Regions from separate parts of the Specibacter sp. NPDC078709 genome, predicted to be linked through region 1. Evidence: riboswitches for the same ligand, from Rfam matches in the RefSeq annotation. Region 1 holds a riboswitch; each other region holds the start of a gene.

Region 1 (4,308 bases):
AGCGTTGTCGCCGGCTGCGTTCAGGGTGCCCCAGCATTCAAAGGCCATGGTCACCGACGGCAGCTCGCCCCCGGCTTCCAGCGGGAGTGCGCCAATCTGGATGGAGCGCAACACACCACCGCCCCGTCCTACAGCCGCGCAGAAGTCCGCACCAACGGGTTCAGCTGCAGCTGGTGCGAACCCGGAGGAAAACAAGCCCTTGTCCACCGTGTGTCCCACTGGGATCACGCCGATTTTGCGGCGCGGAATCCGGCTTCCAGGTCTGCGATGATGTCGGCGACGTTTTCCAGGCCGACGGACAGCCGAACGGCTCCGGGCCGCACACCCGCGGCAAGCTGCTGCTCGGGTGAGAGCTGGGCATGGGTGGTGGAGGCCGGGTGGATCACGAGGGATCGGACGTCGCCCAGGTTGGCCACGTGCGAGTGCAGCTCGAGGCCGTCCACAAAGCGCTTGCCAGCCTCGATGCCGCCCTTGATGTCGAAGGAGATGATGGCGCCAACACCGTTGGGACCGTACTTGCGGCCACGCTCAAACCAAGGGCTTGAAGGGATGCCGGCGTAGGCAACGGCTTCAACGTTCTCGTTGGCTTCGAGCCATTCGGCGACCGTGACGGCGTTGCTGACGTGGCGTTCCACGCGCAGGCTCAGCGTCTCGATGCCCTGGGCAATCAGGAAGGCGTTGAACGGGGAGATGGCGGATCCGAGGTCGCGCAGCAGCTGGACGCGGGCCTTGAGGATGTAGGCCAGGTTGGCACCGAGTGCGCTGCCCACGCCGAGGTCACGGGCATAGACCAGGCCGTTGTACGTCTCGTCGGGGGTGTTGAAGCCGGGGAACTTCTCCGGGTTTGCCGCGAAGTCGAAGTTTCCACTGTCAACAATCACGCCGCCGATGGCTGTGCCGTGACCGCCCAGGTACTTGGTGGCCGAATGGATGACGATATCGGCACCCCACTCAATCGGGCGGAGCAGGTACGGCGTTGCGAGGGTGTTGTCCACGATCAGCGGCACGCCGGCTTCGTGGGCGATGGCGCTGATGTTTTCCAGGTCCAGCACGTCCTGGCGCGGGTTGGAGACCGTCTCGCCGAAGAACGCCTTGGTGTTCGGCTTGACGGCCGCACGCCATTCGTCCAGGTTGTCGGGGTCCGAAACAAAGGTGGTCTCGATGCCGAGCTTCTTCAGCGAGTGGGCCAGCAGGTTGAACGTGCCGCCGTACACGCTGGGGCTGGAGACAATGTGGTCGCCGGCTTCTGCAATGTTCAAAATGGCGAAGGTGGTTGCCGCCTGCCCCGATGCCAGCAGGAGTGCGCCGACGCCGCCTTCGAGGTTGGCGACGCGCTGCTCCACGGCATCCGTGGTGGGGTTGCCGATGCGGGTGTAGATGGGTTCCAGTTCGGCCAAGGCGAACCGTGCCGCGGCACTTTCTGCCGACGGGAACACAAACGAAGTTGTCTGGTAGATCGGCAATGCACGGGCGCCGGTGGTGGCGTCGGGCTCCTGGCCTACGTGGATCTGACGGGTTTCAAATGACCAACCGTTGCTCATGGCTGTTTCCTTTAACACTAGAGGCCTGCACCTGCGAAGCCTCCTGCGCACAATGCGCGGAGGGTTGCGTTGCTGATGGCCCGCGCTTGCACCGGAGCCGGATGGCTCGATGCCAGGTCCTCACCCGGGGCACCCCACCGCGGAAGGAGGGTTGCCGGTCAGCAAGCCGGGGCTGTGCGCTGACACTCATGACCTGCATCCAGTGTGAAAGAATCTCCGCGCGCTTGCAAGATTGTGACGAGTTTATGACTTTGGCCGAAGATGTCCTTGAATTTTCGCGACAAAGGTGCCCTTGTCCAAATTTCTGACTGATGAACGACGCCGGACACTCCCCTTCCATTGGGCTGATTGGGTTGGGCCGCCTGGGTTGCGTAGGAGTAGCAAACTCATACGCACCACTGGCCGCAAGTGGTGCGCATGAGTGTCTATACGCGCCAGTAACGTTCAGTCGTGCGTATGAGTTCACGCAGTGGCCGCCAGTCCTTTGGACGGGCGCGTGGTTACGTCGCAACCAAGCGCAGCTGCAACGTCGCCGGACTGCTTTGTGGCGCTACTTGCCCAGCCCTGCCCGGCGCAGCGCCTCGGCCATGGCTGTATTGGCCGACGGTGCCGCGGTATTGGGACGACCCTGCGCGCCGGCACCCCGGGGGCTCTGCGCGCCTGCACCCCGGGGACTCTGCGCGCCGGCACCCCGTGGGCTCTGCACGTCTGCAGCCCTGGGACCCTGCCCACCCGGCCGGCGGCCCTGACTTGAGCCTTGGCCGGAACCTTGGGTAGAACCCTGGCCGGGGTTGGCGCCTTTGCTGCGGGCACGCGAGTTAGCGCCGGCGCCCGCACCGGCACCGGCGCCGGCACCGGCACCGGCACCCACCTCATCGTCCAGGCGCAGGGTGAGCGAAATACGTTTGCGTTCGGGCTCTACTTCCAGAACCTTCACGCGCACCACTTGGCCGGACTTAACTACAGCGTGCGGATCGGACACGAAGCTGTTGCTCATGGCCGAGACGTGGACCAGCCCGTCTTGGTGCACGCCAATATCCACGAAGGCGCCAAACGCGGCCACATTGGAGACGGTCCCTTCCAAAATCATGCCGGGGCGCAGATCGGTGATTTTCTCGATGCCGTCGGTAAACGTGGCGGTTTCAAAGCGCGGACGGGGGTCACGCCCAGGCTTTTGCAGCTCGGCAATGATGTCTTTGACAGTGGGTAAACCAAACTCACCCTCGATGAAATCGGCCGGGTTCACGGATGCCACCGCGCCGAGACCACCGGCAATCTCATGAGTGCCCGCACCGGCCGCGACGAGGATCTTGCGGGCCACACCATACGCCTCAGGGTGCACACTGGAGGCATCCAGCGGTTCCGATCCCCCGGTGATCCGCAGGAATCCGGCACACTGCTCGAACGCCTTCGGGCCCAGCCGCGCCACCTTGAGCAGTTCCCGGCGCTTGTTGAAGGGGCCATTCTCGTTGCGGTGAGCCACAATGTTCTCACTCAATAGAGGCCCGACGCCGGCCACCCTCGCCAAGAGCGCGGGCGAGGCCGTGTTCAGATCCACACCCACCGCGTTGACGCAGTCTTCCACGACAGCGTCAAGAGAACGGTCCAGTTTGGCGGGGGTGAGATCGTGCTGATATTGGCCCACGCCAATGGACTTGGGCTCAATCTTGACCAACTCGGCCAGCGGGTCCTGGAGGCGGCGCGCAATCGATACGGCACCGCGCAGGGATACGTCCATGCCGGGAAGTTCGGCACTCGCCAAGGCCGAGGCGGAATATACGGATGCGCCCGCCTCGGAGACCACCAGCTTGGTGACCAAACGGTCAGGGTTCAACCGCTTGAGTTCGGCCACCAGTTCAGCAGCCAGCTTGTCTGTTTCGCGACTGGCAGTCCCGTTGCCAATGGCGATCAGCTCAACGTCATGCCGCTGGCACAGCGAGACCAAGGTGGCGAGGGCTTCATTCCAGCGTTTTGCCGGTGCATGCGGATAGATGGTCTCAGTGGCTGCAACCTTTCCGGTGCCGTCCACCACCGCTACCTTGGTGCCCGTGCGCAACCCCGGATCCAGACCTAGGGTGGAGCGGTTTCCGGCCGGAGCGGCCAGCAGAACATCGCGCAGATTGGCGGCAAATACGCGCACGGACTCCTCTTCGGCACTCTGGAACAACCGGACGCGCAGATCCACTGACAACCGGGTCAGAATACGTGTCCGCCACGCCAAACGGGCTCCGGTCATGAGCCAAGTATCGGCGGCACGGCCGGAATCGGAGATGCCCAAGGAGCGAGCCACAGCATTTTCGTACACCGTCCGGGCCTGGACCGCCGCTTCCTTGTCACGGGGGTCAGCCTCGGCCAGATCCAGCGACAGCACACCTTCCTTTTCACCGCGCAACAAGGCCAGGACCCGGTGACTGGGCAGGGTATGTGGCGGCTGAGCGAAGTCAAAGTAGTCCTTAAACTTCTCCCCTTCATTGTCCTTGCCGGTTTTAACAGCGGAACGGAGACGGCCGGTCTTCCACAACCGCTCACGCAACTCGCCGACCAATGCCGCGTCTTGGCCCGCACGTTCAATCAAGATGGCCCGGGCCCCGGCCAAGGCATCATCCGCAGTAGCAACATCGCGCTCCGAGCTGAGGAAGGCGTCGGCTGCAACGCCGGGGAACTTCGAAGGATCCGCTAGCAACGCGTCCAGCAACGGCTCCAGTCCGGCTTCGCGTGCAGCGTCGGCTTTGGTCTTTCGCGTGGACTTATACGGCAGGTACAGATC
Region 2 (4,308 bases), on a different contig from region 1:
GAACGCGGCTGCAAGCATGACAGCGCCGCGGTCAACTGCAGTTTGGACCCTTACGTTGCCGCCGGCCATGCGGGTGAGGCTGGCCCGGCCCGCCTGGCATCGTTGCGCCGCCTCCTGGGCACCAGCGACCGCACCGAAGGCCGTGCCGCCGAGAAGGAACTGGGCATTATCGAGTAGCCGCTCCAGCGCCCACTTGCGGTCCAAATTTATGAACTCATACGCACCACTGCGCGCCACCGGTGCGTATGAACACTCATACGCACCGGTGGCTGCGACGGGCGCGTATGTGTTCAGGGCGCTGAAGCTATACGCACCACTCATCACGAATGGTGCGTATGTGTTCAGGGCGCCTGCCCCGTCTTGTGGTTAAACCGCGATAGCGTGAACTTATGACGACCCCACCCCAGACGTACAACGATGACCTCCGCCTGGCCCATGTGCTGGCTGACAGCGTGGATTCCCTGACCATGTCCCGCTTCAAGGCCCTGGATTTAGCCGTTGAGACCAAGCCGGATCTGACACCTGTCACCGATGCCGACAAGGCCGCCGAGGAGTCCATCCGCAGCCAGCTGTCCCGGGTCCGCCCGCGTGATTCTGTACTGGGCGAGGAATTTGGCAGCAGCGGCCACGGTTCGCGCCGCTGGATCATCGACCCCATCGACGGGACCAAGAACTTTGTCCGCGGCGTTCCGGTCTGGGCCACGTTGATTGCTCTGGTCGACGACGGCGTCCCCGTTGTTGGCCTCGTCAGCGCACCTGCTCTGGGCAAACGCTGGTGGGCCGCTCAAGGCACAGGGGCATACATGGGCAAGTCCCTCGCCGCAGCCACCCGCATCCGCGTCTCTAACGTCGCCGAACTCAAGGACGCCTCCCTGTCCTACTCTTCGCTGACTGGCTGGGCCGATCGCGGCAACCGCGACGAGTTCATTTCCCTCACCGACGATGTCTGGCGCACCCGCGCCTACGGCGATTTCTGGTCATACTGCATGGTCGCCGAGGGCAGCGTCGACATCGCCTGCGAGCCCGAACTCAACCTCTACGACATGGCAGCCCTGGTCCCGATCGTGCAGGAAGCCGGCGGCCGCTTCACCTCACTCGAAGGCGCCGAGGGCCCGTTCGGCGGCAACGCCTTGGCCACAAACTCCATCTTGCACACGGAAGTTTTACGGCGCCTGAACCCGAACTGGGATGACCTGCTGGGCTGATCCCCACGCCTTCACACGCCTTCCCCAAGTAATAGCGCAGGTGAGTTAAGAACGACGGCGGCCTCCCGCCGTCGTTCTTTGTCTCTCCTGCCGCCGCGCTCACCCAAGATCTGCGAAACGAAACGTAATAGATGCACCAGTAAAAATCTTGGGCTACTCTTTTGGGCATAGGTCACGAGTGCCAGTGCTAAACCCCGGTTTGCTGGCCGGCAACCCTCCTTTCGCGGCGGGGTGCCCCGGGTGACGACCTGGCCAGAGCTGTTCGGTTCTGGCAAGCGCGGACTTCTTGGCACCCCCAAAAGGTCCTTTGGCGTCAAAGGAATTCCTCATGAGCTCTGCCGTTTTGGACCACATCCACCTTGCCGATGCACCCCTGTTGCCAGTGGTGGGTCAAGATCTAGCCGCTCCCCTGATCCAGGGCGGGCATGTGCGGTACGCAAACCTGGACTACGCAGCGTCGGCCCCGGCCGTTGAAGAGGTTGCCGCACACCTGAACGAGGTGCTGCCGTACTACGCGAGCGTGCACCGCGGGGCCGGATTCGCCTCACAAGTGAGCACCTCGGTCTATGAAAACGCGCGCAAGATCGTGGCCAACTTTGTTGGCGCTCGGGAGGATGACACAGTCATTTTCACCCGCAACACCACCGATTCCCTGAACTTGTTGGCCGGCTGCGTGGAATCGCTCCTGAAGCAGCGCGGCTACGCCGAGGGCCGTTCCAACGTCCACGGCGAGGTGCTGTACCTGGACATTGAGCACCACGCCAACCTGCTGCCATGGCAGGCGCTCCCCCACCGATCCGTGGTGGCCGCCAGCTCCATCGCCTCCACACTGGCCCGCGTGGAAACGCAGCTGCGAGCCGGAAATGTGCTGCTCCTAGCCGTCACCGGCGCCTCCAATGTCACTGGCGAGGTGCTCCCCATAGCCGAGTTGGCCACCCTGGCTCACCGCTACGGCGCCCGGATCGTGGTCGATGCCGCCCAGCTTGCCCCGCACCGCCGCATCAACGTGGCTGAGACCGGCATTGACTACGTGGCCTTCTCCGGACACAAGTTGTATGCTCCCTTCGGCGCGGGCGTTCTGGTGGGACGTTCCGACTGGCTCGACGCCGGTCACCCGCACCTCGCCGGCGGCGGAGCCGTGAAGGACGTCCGGCTCGAATCGATCATCTGGGCGCAGGGACCTGCCCGCCACGAGGGCGGCACCCCCAATGTGCTGGGTGCCGCGACCCTCGCCAAGGCGGCCACGGTCCTGTCCGCTTTGGACGCCGATGACTGGCACAACCATGAGCAGAGCCTGCGCGCCCATCTCGTGGCAGGGCTCAACGAGATCGACGGCGTCACTGTCCACTCGCTGTTCGAGGACGCAGACACACACCCGGAGTGCGGCAGCATCGGCGTGGTGAATTTCTCGGTCACCGGGTACGACGCCGGATTGGTCGCCGCCTATCTCTCCGCCGAGCATGGCGTGGGCGTCCGTGACGGAAAATTCTGCGCCCATCCGCTGCTGAACCGTCTGGGCTTGCCGTCCGGTTCGCTGCGGGCCAGCTTTGGTGTGGGGTCGCAGCTTGAGGATGCTCGGCGCCTGATTGCGGGTGTTCAAGCGTTATTGCGCGACGGGCTGGGCTGGGATTACGTGGTGGATGCTGGCCGCTGGGTCCCCGTGAATGATATTCGCAGCTACCCGCAGTGGGCGCCGAACACCCCAGGTACCGCAGGCGCGGCCCCCTGCACCACGGACTAACCCAACAGCGGAAAACCCAACAGCGGACTAACCCAACAGCGAAAAACTCAACGCTATCGCAGCAATGGTGCGGTTTCGGAGGACCCTAGGGGAGCAATGGTGCCCTTTCTGAGGACCCTAGGGCAGTGCCCTTGCACATCCTTCCTCATTTTCGGGCTCTACGGGACTCGCCACCATGCGTAGACCTGAGACGGACTTGCAGGTGTTTCTACCCAGTACAGGATGTGTGACTGCCAATCTGTCCATAGCCACATGGTTGTTTCACTCTCAACCCACGTCATGATGTTTCCCTTGGCTAAGCTGGTGGCCTCCCCCTCAGTGACCCAGGAGTGATGCAGCTTGGGCTTGTCAGGAAAACCCTCCGTCAACCCGTGATCATCGATCAAGGTTTGTTCCGAGGTCCGCATTGACGGCAAGTTGGGATAGGCCACCATAAAGACCTTGCTCGCCGAGCGCTCGGGAATATTCATGTTTCCTTGACACGCCAGCACTGCCGTTTGAGAACCTTCACCCCACTCTCCCGGCTCACAGGTCGTGGCGTCCACCAGCTCTGACACGCCGCCGTTCAAGACCTCGCATTCAGCATCCGAGAGATCATTGAGCACATGAGCGCCGCACAATCGTTCCTGTTCGGTAGGAGTTGTGGGAGGAGTCGTGGGAGGGGAGACAATTGCCGAGGTACTGGGCGGTATGGGAGTCCTGGAGCTACCGCTGGTACTTCCGGGATCACTTCCAAGAAGCGCAGAGAATCCCAAGGACGCCAAGGCAAGCACCACCACCGATCCTGCAATCAGCAGCGGAACTCTGAAGCCATTCTTGGGCTTCGATGTTGGATTTGCCGGAGGCGGAGGTGGCGGTGGCGGCGACTCCGGGGGCCGCGTTTCTGGGGAAGGAGTGGAAATCGGCGGATTCTCAATTCTCGGCACCGGTGCTCGCATGGCACCCAAGATGGTGATCGTTTTAGGGTCGCCCAGCGTGGCAACCTTCTGAGGCAGCACATCATTGATCTTCATCTGCACAGCAGGAATCAAGCTGCTGCCACCGCTGAGGTAAATCACATGCAACCCGGCAGGGCCACCAGCCCCAGCCGCCACTACATCTGTTGCCAGCCGTCCTGCTTGTTCGAGCGGACCCGCGAGCATCTGCTCAAAATCATTGCGAGTGACCGTGAAGATCCACTCGTCGCCTCCTACTCGAAGCACGCCGGGAGCCTGAGAGCTGTAGCTCAAAGCATGCTTCACTTCGCGAACTTGTTCCCGAAAAGTTGCCCTGGCACCACTATTGGCTTCATCGCGCAGCTTGGCCACCAGCTCGGCATGGCCTGTCTGGACGGCCTGCCCCAACACCCAATCCTGCAGCCGC
Region 3 (4,308 bases), on a different contig from region 1:
AATCGATACAAAATTTCTTTGCGAATTAGCTATGTGACGCGGGTTACCCGAGCGTGGTGCGCAAGGCGCGCTGCTTGTGGGGAAGGGGGAAGTGCAGCCGACTAGATAGCCGCCAGTGCCGCGGCCAGATCCTGCTTCAGATCCTCTACGTCCTCGAGGCCAACGGAGAGGCGCAAGAAACCGTCAGAGAGTCCGATGGCTGCGCGGCCTTCCGGACCCATAGCGCGGTGCGTGGTAGTGGCCGGGTGCGTGATGAGTGATTTGGTATCGCCAAGGTTATTGGAAATATCGATGATGGATAGGGAATTGAGCAGCGCAAAGGCAGCATCCTTTCGGGTGCCGTTGGCGGGTTCGGCCAGCTCGAACGTCAACACGGTACCGCCAGCCTTCATCTGCTTCTTGGCCAGCTCGTACTGTGGGTGTGAGGGGAGATGCGGGTACAGCACGCGTGCTACCTGCGGTGCTGATTCTAGGAATTTGCCCAGTGCCAGTGCGTTGTTGCAGGAATGTGTCACGCGCAGATTCATGGTTTCCAGGCCTTTGGTCAGCACCCAAGCATTGAAGGCAGACAATGCCGGCCCCGTGTGGCGCATCAGGTTTTTGACCGGTCCATCGATGAATTCCTTGGTGCCCAAGATGGCGCCGCCCAGCACCCGGCCCTGACCGTCAATGTGCTTGGTGCCCGAGTACACAATGATGTCCGCACCAAAGTCGCCGCACTTTTGCAACAGGGGAGTGGCGAAGACGTTGTCCGCCACCACTTGCGCGCCCGCCGCATGGGCTAGATCGCACACGGCCTGAACATCCACAATTTCCTGCATGGGGTTGGATGGGGATTCAAAGAAGACGGCCGTGGTGGGCACACTCAACGCCTCGCGCCACTGATCCAGATCCGGTCCGTCAACGAACACCGTCTCCACACCCCAGCGCGGGAGCAGCTCATTCAGTATCACAAAGCAGGAGCCGAACAGTGAGCGCGACGCCACCACCCGGTCCCCGGCACCCAACAAGGCACCCAAAGCGGTGAATACGGCGGACATGCCGGACGCCGTCGCAAAGCACGCTTCTTTGCCTTCGAGTAGCCGCAACCGTTCCTGAAACGTGGCCACGGACGGGTTGCCGTACCGCGAGTACACAAAACGGTCCACTTCTCCGGTGAAGGACGCCTCGGCGGCCTCGGCGGATTCGTACACAAAGCCGGAGTTCAGAAACAGGGCCTCGGAGGTCTCTTGGAAGTTGGTGCGGTCAAGCCCGCCGCGCACGGCAGCCGTGTCCGGGGACCAGGTGGCTGCGTGCTCGTTAAAGTTGCTCAATTACTTGTCCTTGGCATTCGCTGGTGAGTGAGGAGGCTGGATGCTGGCATGCGATGGCACAGTGCAGACGCGCGGGACGCGGCGTTCCGCATGCCGCGTTCCGAGGAAAGGCGTTAGTGCCAGGGTAGATTGCGGTTTTTCCAACCGTTCAGGACACGGTCGCCGAAGCGGTCGGGTTGACCCTCGAATCCCTCGAGTACGTTGTACGCCGTGTAGCCGGCCGCAGTTGCTGCCTCGGCCGCCGCGATGGATCGGACGCCCGAACGGCACAGCAAAACCAGCGGCTTCTCGGCGGGCACTGCGGCCTGTAGCTGTTCCAGGAACTGGGGGTTGTTGGTGCCGTCAGACAGATTCCACTGGATGAAGACCGGTTCGGAGTTCAGCGCGGAAACGTCGGGGACGCCAATATGCGTCCATTCACCTTCGGTGCGCACATCCACCAGGGTGGCTCCGGCAGCTAGGTGTTCCCAAGCTGTTGCCGGGGCCAGATCCCCTGCGTAGCTCACGCGATGCCCTCGCCGTCGAACTCCAGCTCGGCGTCCAGATCGTGCACTGCGTTAGCCACGGCGGCGTCGCTACTGGCAACTGCCTGGGGGAGGATCACGGCCTGGGCGCAGATCACGTTCGTGCCATTAAAGGTGACGGCCGGCCCTCCGTGAAGCACATAGCCTTCGTCGAGGGCTGCTGAGATGCGCTCGCAGAAGGAGCGATCGTCGGGACCGGTGATGAGCCGGTAGGCCAGGGGTGATTCGTCCGCGGACATGTTCTCTCCTCATTGCAAGTGGCCGCAAGGCTGCAAGCGAGAGCTGAGGACGGTGCTCAAAAAATTTGGACATTGAGTTACCGCACCGGGGTTCGCGCTTGCAAACTTCAGCCGTGGAAGCTGGGTTTGCCGAGTAGTCACCTGAGGCACCCCGCCGGAAAGAGGGTTGCCGGCCAGCAAGTCAGGGCTTGACACTGGCACTCATTACTCCCTTTGAAACTAACACATCCACCGCCCCTTGGGACCCTAAGAAGTGCATGTATGGCGCAAAATGACGGCAGCACTACAGACGCGCAGCCCATGAGCTGACAGTATGAATCCATGAGCCTCAGCCGCGCCTTCATCGCCGTCCGTTTCCTCTTTGGCGCGGTGACCTTGGTCGCCGTGGGAATCCAGCTGGGCATTCACATTGGCCACGGCTTCAGCGTGCTGAACTTCTTCAGCTATTTCACCAACCTCTCCAATATTTTTGCCGCCGTGGTGCTGGTGGTGGAGTCGGTGCTGAGCTGGCGCGGCAAGGATCTGGGACCCGCGTGGGCGCTGTTGCGCTGCATTTCCGTGGTGTGCATGGCGTTGGTGGGAATCGTCTTCAGCGCCCTGCTGCGCGATGTGGATTTGGGTTCGCTCCTGCCCTGGATCAACACGTGGCTGCACTATGTGATGCCTGTGGCGATCGTGGCCGACTGGCTCATCACCCCGCCGCGCCACCCCATCGCCTACAAACGCGTGCTCGTCGCCATCGCGTTCCCGCTGGCGTATTTGGCGTATTCGATCATTCGCGGCGCGGCCATCACCTGGTACGCCTACCCCTTCCTCAACCCGTCCGACGGCGGATATGGTCCCGTCCTGCTGACTTGCCTCATCATCGCCGTGGCCTTCGTGGCCATGACATTTCTGATCATGTGGTTGGGTAATTGGCTGAGCGGGCGCTCGGCCCGGCGGGCAGTGGCAGCTTCTGCGGTTTAACTCGGCAGTTAGAGGGTCTGTGCGAGAAGCCCTGAAAGTTCCGCTGTCAACTCCGAACGGATCTCCGGCGTGCCAATCTCTTGGCCGTCAATGGTGTTAACGGGAGCCAACAGACGCAGGCTGGAAATCAACCACACGGCATCGGCATCCAGCAGATCAGCCGGAGTAACAGGCCCGTAACCCAGCTCCCAGCCTGCGGCTTTTGCGGCTGCAAAGAGGGCGCCTTGCGTGGTGCCGGGCAGGATTCCGGTGTCCAGATGGGGCGTGATGAGTCGCTTGACTGGCACGCCGGAGTCGTCGGAGATGTGTGCCAAAAGTACCGACGACGTCGGCCCTTCCAGTACGAGCTGGTCGCCGCTGGTAAAGATCACGTCATCGGCGCCTTGGCTATGGGCGTGGCGCAAGGCCGCCATATTGACGGCGTAGGAAAGGGTTTTGGCGCCCATCAGTAGCCACGGTGCGCGGGCAGAAATGTCGCTGTCGTAGCCGCGCTCCAGTAGTAGGACGTCCAAGCCCTTGGCGCGTTGTGCGGCCAGTGCGAGCGAGACTGGGCTGACCGTAACCCAGGCTGTGGGGGAGTTGGCGCCCTCGGGCCCGCGGGTGACGACCAGCTTCACCACACATTGACCTGGCTCGCCGGTAGCGGCGGCATCGCTGACGGAGTAAGCCGTGAGCGCCGTCGTGATGGCGGCTTGCCACAGCTCCGCAGCCGGAATCTCCAAGTCCATGGTGCGGGCGGATGTGGCGAGCCGGTCAAGATGAGCTTGAATTTTGCGAGTTGCGCCGTCCACGGCCAGCATCGATTCGAAGATGCCATCGCCGCGGGTGACGCCCTGGTCCGTGGCCAGAATGCTCGGCTGGGCGGGATCTGCCAGCCTGCCGTGCGGATGGGCGGGGTCTAGGAACACCAAAACAGTCATGGTGTCGAGCATATCCCCACCCGCTCCCCAACCATCGTTCCTCGGCCGGGGCCCCTCGCCTTAGTGCGGCCGGAACTCTAGAACTTGAGGTCCTCCCATTCGAAGCGGCTCACGGTGCCGTTCTCCCAGTCCTGACGCAGGATTGAGTAAGCGATCGAGGCAAGATGTCCGCCGTCGCTGGTGGGCCAGGCCAAACGGTAGTGGGCTTCCTTGACGAATCCTGCGCGGAGGAAAGTCTTGCGCATGGCGATGTTGTCTTCTCTGGTTTGGCCCTCGAAGCGTCGAGTGTTCGGCATGGCGTGAAAAACCAAATCACAGAGTGCCCGGAGCACGGGAACCCCCAAGC
Region 4 (4,308 bases), 460 kb from region 1:
GCGAAGCCTACAACGATCAGGGACAGCCAGGTGCGGGCACCGAGAAGCGGCTCACTGCGCTGCTGCGAAAGTCTCGGCGCAATCTCGGACAATGTTGACCCCTGACGTGAAGTCCTCGTATGTGAAGTGGCTCACACATACTTTACCGTCGGGTAACCAAGCCGCAAGCATCCCGCCCTCACTGGCGCGGTTAGCCGGCGTCGTTAGCCGGCCCCCGTTAGCTGGGCCCGTTAACTTCCGCCGTTAGCTGGCCCCGGACCCCGAGGCCGCTGGCACCAGAATCCACAGCGCTTCCACCGGATACGGTGTGCGGTTTTCCCAACTGTGCGGCTCACGGCCAGGGAAGGAGAGCGTATCCCCAGCTTTCAGGTCATACGATTCCTGCGTCATAATGAGCGTCAGTTCCCCGCTGATGATGTGCAGGACATCCACGTCACAGTCCACGGCGTACAGTTCGGATTCCCCACGGCCAAAGGGTTCAATGGTGGCCCCGAGGACCTGCAACCGCCGTTCTGAACGCGATGTCAAGAGCCGCTCCACGATCCCTTCGCCGCCCAAAGAGATTCGCGGGCCTTCGCCCCTACGGGTCAAGTGCGTCTCCGGAGCGGCAAACAAATCCCCAATGGAGATCGAAAGCACCTGACACATAGTGACGAGGGAGGCAACACTGGGTGAGGTGAGGTCGCGTTCAACTCGGCTCAAGAAGCCCTTAGTTAGGCCCGTAGCCTCAGCCACTTGCTCAATGGTCAGGCGCTGATCCTGACGGGCAGCACGGATGCGCGAGCCAATGGCAACCGGCCCAAAACTGGGCTCTAGGGCTAAGGCTTTCATGACGGCTCCTCTATTGCTATTGCGTATTGCTAGTGAGATCCAAGGACTTCTAGCGGCACATTGACTGTAACCACGATCACAGTTTATCCTAATAGACAACAAATGTTGCTCAATAGGCAATATTGGCTAGGTCGGACCCTAGCTACTCTATTTCTCGGCCAGCTCCGCTAGTTCAGCGAGCGCGGCTGGATCCCATAACTTTCGCACACTGGAGCACACCATGGACTTAAACATTGCCATAGTCGTCTTATATTTGGTGGCCATGCTGGCCTTTGGCTGGTGGGGAAAATCTCGGACCAAGAACAATAGCGACTACCTCGTCGCCGGCCGCCGTCTAGGCCCCTTCCTCTACACGGGGACCATGGCTGCTGTGGTCCTCGGCGGCGCCTCCACCGTTGGTGGCGTTGGGCTGGGGTATAAGTTCGGAATTTCCGGCATGTGGCTGGTGGTCGCGATCGGTGTCGGCGTGCTGCTACTGAGCCTGTTGTTCGCTCCGACCTTGCAGAAGCTCAAGATCTACACGGTCTCGCAAATGTTGAGCCTGCGCTACGGCGCCGAGGCAACCAAAATGTCCGGCATTGTCATGCTGGCTTACACCATCATGATCTCGGCAACCTCCACCGGCGCCTACGCCACCATCTTCATGGTGCTGTTTGGCCTGGACCGTTGGTTGGCCATTGCCATCGGTGGTGTCATTGTGCTGATTTACTCGACCATTGGCGGCATGTGGTCCATCACGCTCGCCGATCAGGTGCAGTTCGTCATCAAGACCGTGGGCATCTTCTTGCTCATGCTGCCCTTCACCTGGAACGCAGCCGGTGGCCTGGCCGGCATCAAGGAACGCGTTGACGCCAGCTTCTTCCAGTGGGATGGCATCGGCGTACAGACCATCATCACCTACTTTGTGGTTTACACCTTGGGCTTGCTCATCGGTCAGGACATTTGGCAGCGCGTCTTCACCGCCCGCGATCCGCAGGTGGCCCGGTGGGGCGGCGCCACAGCCGGCATCTACTGCATCCTGTACGGCGTTGCCGGTGCCATGATCGGCATGGCCGCCTTTGTGGCACTGCCAGACATCGATGTTGCAGGCCTAGGCAAGGACGTTGTCTACGCCGAGGTCGCCACCTACCTGCTGCCCATGGGCATCGGCGGCATTGTCATGGCCGCCGCCGTAGCCGCCATGATGTCCACCGCGTCCGGCGCCCTGATTGCCGCCGCCACGGTGGCCCGCAAAGACGTTGTCCCCTTCGTTGCCAGCTGGTTCGGCAAAACCATCGATGCCTCCGACACCACCAACCCCGAGCACGACGTCCGCGCCAACCGCTGGTACGTACTGATCCTGGGTGTCATGGTGATCGTCATCTCCATCGTGGTCAACGATGTGGTCTTCGCCCTCACCATCGCTTACGACATCCTGGTTGGCGGCCTGCTCGTGGCCATCATCGGCGGTCTGGTCTGGAAGCGCGGCACGGGCCTCGGCGCCGCCTGGTCCATGGCCGTAGGTTGCGCACTGACCCTGGTCATGTTGGTTCTGTACGCCACCTCAATCATCCCCAGCGCCGACGGCATCTACGCCAACGAGCCCATCTACTTCGGCCTCATCGCCTCGCTGCTGGTCTACGTTGTCATCTCCCTGTTGACCCCGGCAACCCCCGCGCACATCCGCAAGGGCTGGGACGACCGCCTCGCCGCGGCCGTCACGGACTCCAACCCGGATGAAGACGCTGCCACCTTGGTGAAGTAACTCGTGAAGTAACCTTCGCAGAAGTACGACGGCGGATGGTGACGTAATTTATTACGTCACCATCCGCCGTCGGCCGTTAAAACAGTAGTGTAGAGGACAGCTTCAAGAGATGCGGCGCCAAGCTCCGACTGGCCGCACGCCAACCCCATGCTTCACGGGTGGTTCGGATGAGGAAGCGGCCCGCGGAAACCTCCGTTGGGCAAGAGCAAGCAAAGGTCATCGCCATGTCTTCGAGCACCCCTGTCACGCCCCGTCAGCGCCAAAATGTTGGGCAGTCCGCCCCCGCAGCACGGACTGCGGCGGGTCCCGCCGTGGGGAACCTGCCCGCAAAATCCACCGGAATTCCGGTGCTGCCTTCGGTAGATGTGAGCCGCGGCGCCGTTTCGTTTCAAACCCCGAACGGCTTCCACGACTATCAGACGCAGGAGCCGCAACAGCTTGCCACAGCCCTGACCCAGGCGGTTCGCCCGGCCCGCTGGATTCCAGAGCTGGGCACCTTGGTCATCACTGTGGCGCAGAGCGGTGTGCGGGCCGGACGCAACGTGGGTTTCCGGCTCTCCGCTTTCTAGAGCCGTTCACTAGCGCGCCGCTGGGTGGGCTGCTGGGTGTGCTGCTGTACTGCATTGTCTGCCTCGGCCTGCGCGGTTCCCACCAGTTGCGCCAGCAGCACCAGCGCTTCTCGCCCTTCTCGCCCTTCTCGCCCTTCTCGCGCCGACGATCCAGCGACAGCCGTGTGCGTCGCAGCCGTGTGCGTTACGAAGGTTTGATCGGGGTGTTCCACCGATCTGAGGGTCTGTTGGGTCAGCGCAAGTTTCCCGATGAGCGGGTGCGCTAGTTCGTACACCGCAGTCGCGCACGGTTGGACTCTGTGGTCGGCCCAAAGAGAAACGAACTCTGGGCTGGCTACGGCCAAGGAACCCACCAGTTGAGCGAGTAGCGGATCCTCGGGGTACTTGCCAGCGATGAGCCGCAAATTGCCCACCACAGCACGGCTTTTGGATGGCCAGTCCAGATACAGGGCGCGCGTTTCGGTGTCCAGGAAGACCATGGATGCCATGTTCGGTCGTGCTGCAGGCGATAGTGGCGCGGCTATATCTAGATGTGGTGCGAGCAGCGCGTGGCCCAAGGAATTCCAGGCGAGGACGTCACTGCGCCGGCCCAGAATGAGCACTGGTACGTCACCGACAGCCGCCAGCAGTTCCAGCAGAGCCGGGTCGGCATCCTCTGTCGGCGGTTTAGGGGTTCCCGGGCGGCGCTTAGGGCTTGTCCCTAGCCGAATCAAGTGGGCCCGTTCGGCGCTGTTGAGCTGCAGTGCGGTGGCTAGAGCATCCAGAACCTGGTGTGAGGCATTGCGTGAGCGCCCCTGTTCCAGCCTTGTGTAATAGGAAGAACTGACTCCAGCCAGCATTGCCAACTCCTCACGGCGCAGCCCGGCCACACGGCGTCAGTCGCCATACAGCGTGAGACCGGCTTGTTTCGGGGTAATGCGTTCACGTCGTGCCTGCAGAAAAGCACTCAGATCACCATTGTCCAGAGATGTCATGCCCCTAGTCTGCTGCCTTTCACCCAATGCTGCCTACCCCTGTCAGTGGTAGGCAAAAGCGGGAGTGCCACGATTCCTCGCTGGAACGAATACTGGATTCCAGGGCTGGAAGAACACAGCCCGCCGGGGCTTACCTTCACGTTGCCCGAGTACTTCACGTAGCCATCGAATGAAACCACCGAGCGAAAGC

Evidence for each region. Region 1 has a riboswitch for S-adenosylmethionine ahead of AB0P14_RS00905 (bifunctional o-acetylhomoserine/o-acetylserine sulfhydrylase). Riboswitches for the same ligand answer to the same signal wherever they lie in the genome.
Region 2: another riboswitch for S-adenosylmethionine. It lies ahead of AB0P14_RS04690 (aminotransferase class V-fold PLP-dependent enzyme); the one in region 1 lies ahead of AB0P14_RS00905 (bifunctional o-acetylhomoserine/o-acetylserine sulfhydrylase).
Region 3: another riboswitch for S-adenosylmethionine. It lies ahead of AB0P14_RS14425 (DUF1737 domain-containing protein); the one in region 1 lies ahead of AB0P14_RS00905 (bifunctional o-acetylhomoserine/o-acetylserine sulfhydrylase).
Region 4: another riboswitch for S-adenosylmethionine. It lies ahead of AB0P14_RS02810 (hypothetical protein); the one in region 1 lies ahead of AB0P14_RS00905 (bifunctional o-acetylhomoserine/o-acetylserine sulfhydrylase).

The regions. Positions count from the first base shown of each region.
Region 1 is NZ_JBFBLU010000001.1:190,042-194,349, forward strand. It holds gene AB0P14_RS00900 (homoserine O-acetyltransferase) at 1-114, opposite strand, end outside; gene AB0P14_RS00905 (bifunctional o-acetylhomoserine/o-acetylserine sulfhydrylase) at 225-1,541, opposite strand; SAM riboswitch class IV at 1,619-1,735, opposite strand; gene AB0P14_RS00910 (Tex family protein) at 2,092-4,308, opposite strand, start outside.
Region 2 is NZ_JBFBLU010000002.1:132,443-136,750, reverse strand. It holds gene rsgA (ribosome small subunit-dependent GTPase A) at 1-177, shown strand, start outside; gene hisN (histidinol-phosphatase) at 390-1,205, shown strand; SAM riboswitch class IV at 1,376-1,489, shown strand; gene AB0P14_RS04690 (aminotransferase class V-fold PLP-dependent enzyme) at 1,534-2,946, shown strand; gene AB0P14_RS04685 (Hsp70 family protein) at 3,105-4,308, opposite strand, start outside.
Region 3 is NZ_JBFBLU010000008.1:17,389-21,696, reverse strand. It holds gene AB0P14_RS14435 (O-succinylhomoserine sulfhydrylase) at 102-1,313, opposite strand; gene AB0P14_RS14430 (rhodanese-like domain-containing protein) at 1,427-1,819, opposite strand; gene AB0P14_RS14425 (DUF1737 domain-containing protein) at 1,816-2,076, opposite strand; SAM riboswitch class IV at 2,166-2,285, opposite strand; gene AB0P14_RS14420 (Pr6Pr family membrane protein) at 2,398-3,042, shown strand; gene AB0P14_RS14415 (aminodeoxychorismate lyase) at 3,051-3,962, opposite strand; gene AB0P14_RS14410 (GNAT family protein) at 4,040-4,308, opposite strand, start outside.
Region 4 is NZ_JBFBLU010000001.1:649,015-653,322, forward strand. It holds gene AB0P14_RS02795 (hypothetical protein) at 1-92, opposite strand, end outside; gene AB0P14_RS02800 (helix-turn-helix domain-containing protein) at 244-831, opposite strand; gene AB0P14_RS02805 (sodium:solute symporter) at 1,052-2,575, shown strand; SAM riboswitch class IV at 2,676-2,787, shown strand; gene AB0P14_RS02810 (hypothetical protein) at 2,800-3,144, shown strand; gene AB0P14_RS02815 (helix-turn-helix transcriptional regulator) at 3,141-4,013, opposite strand.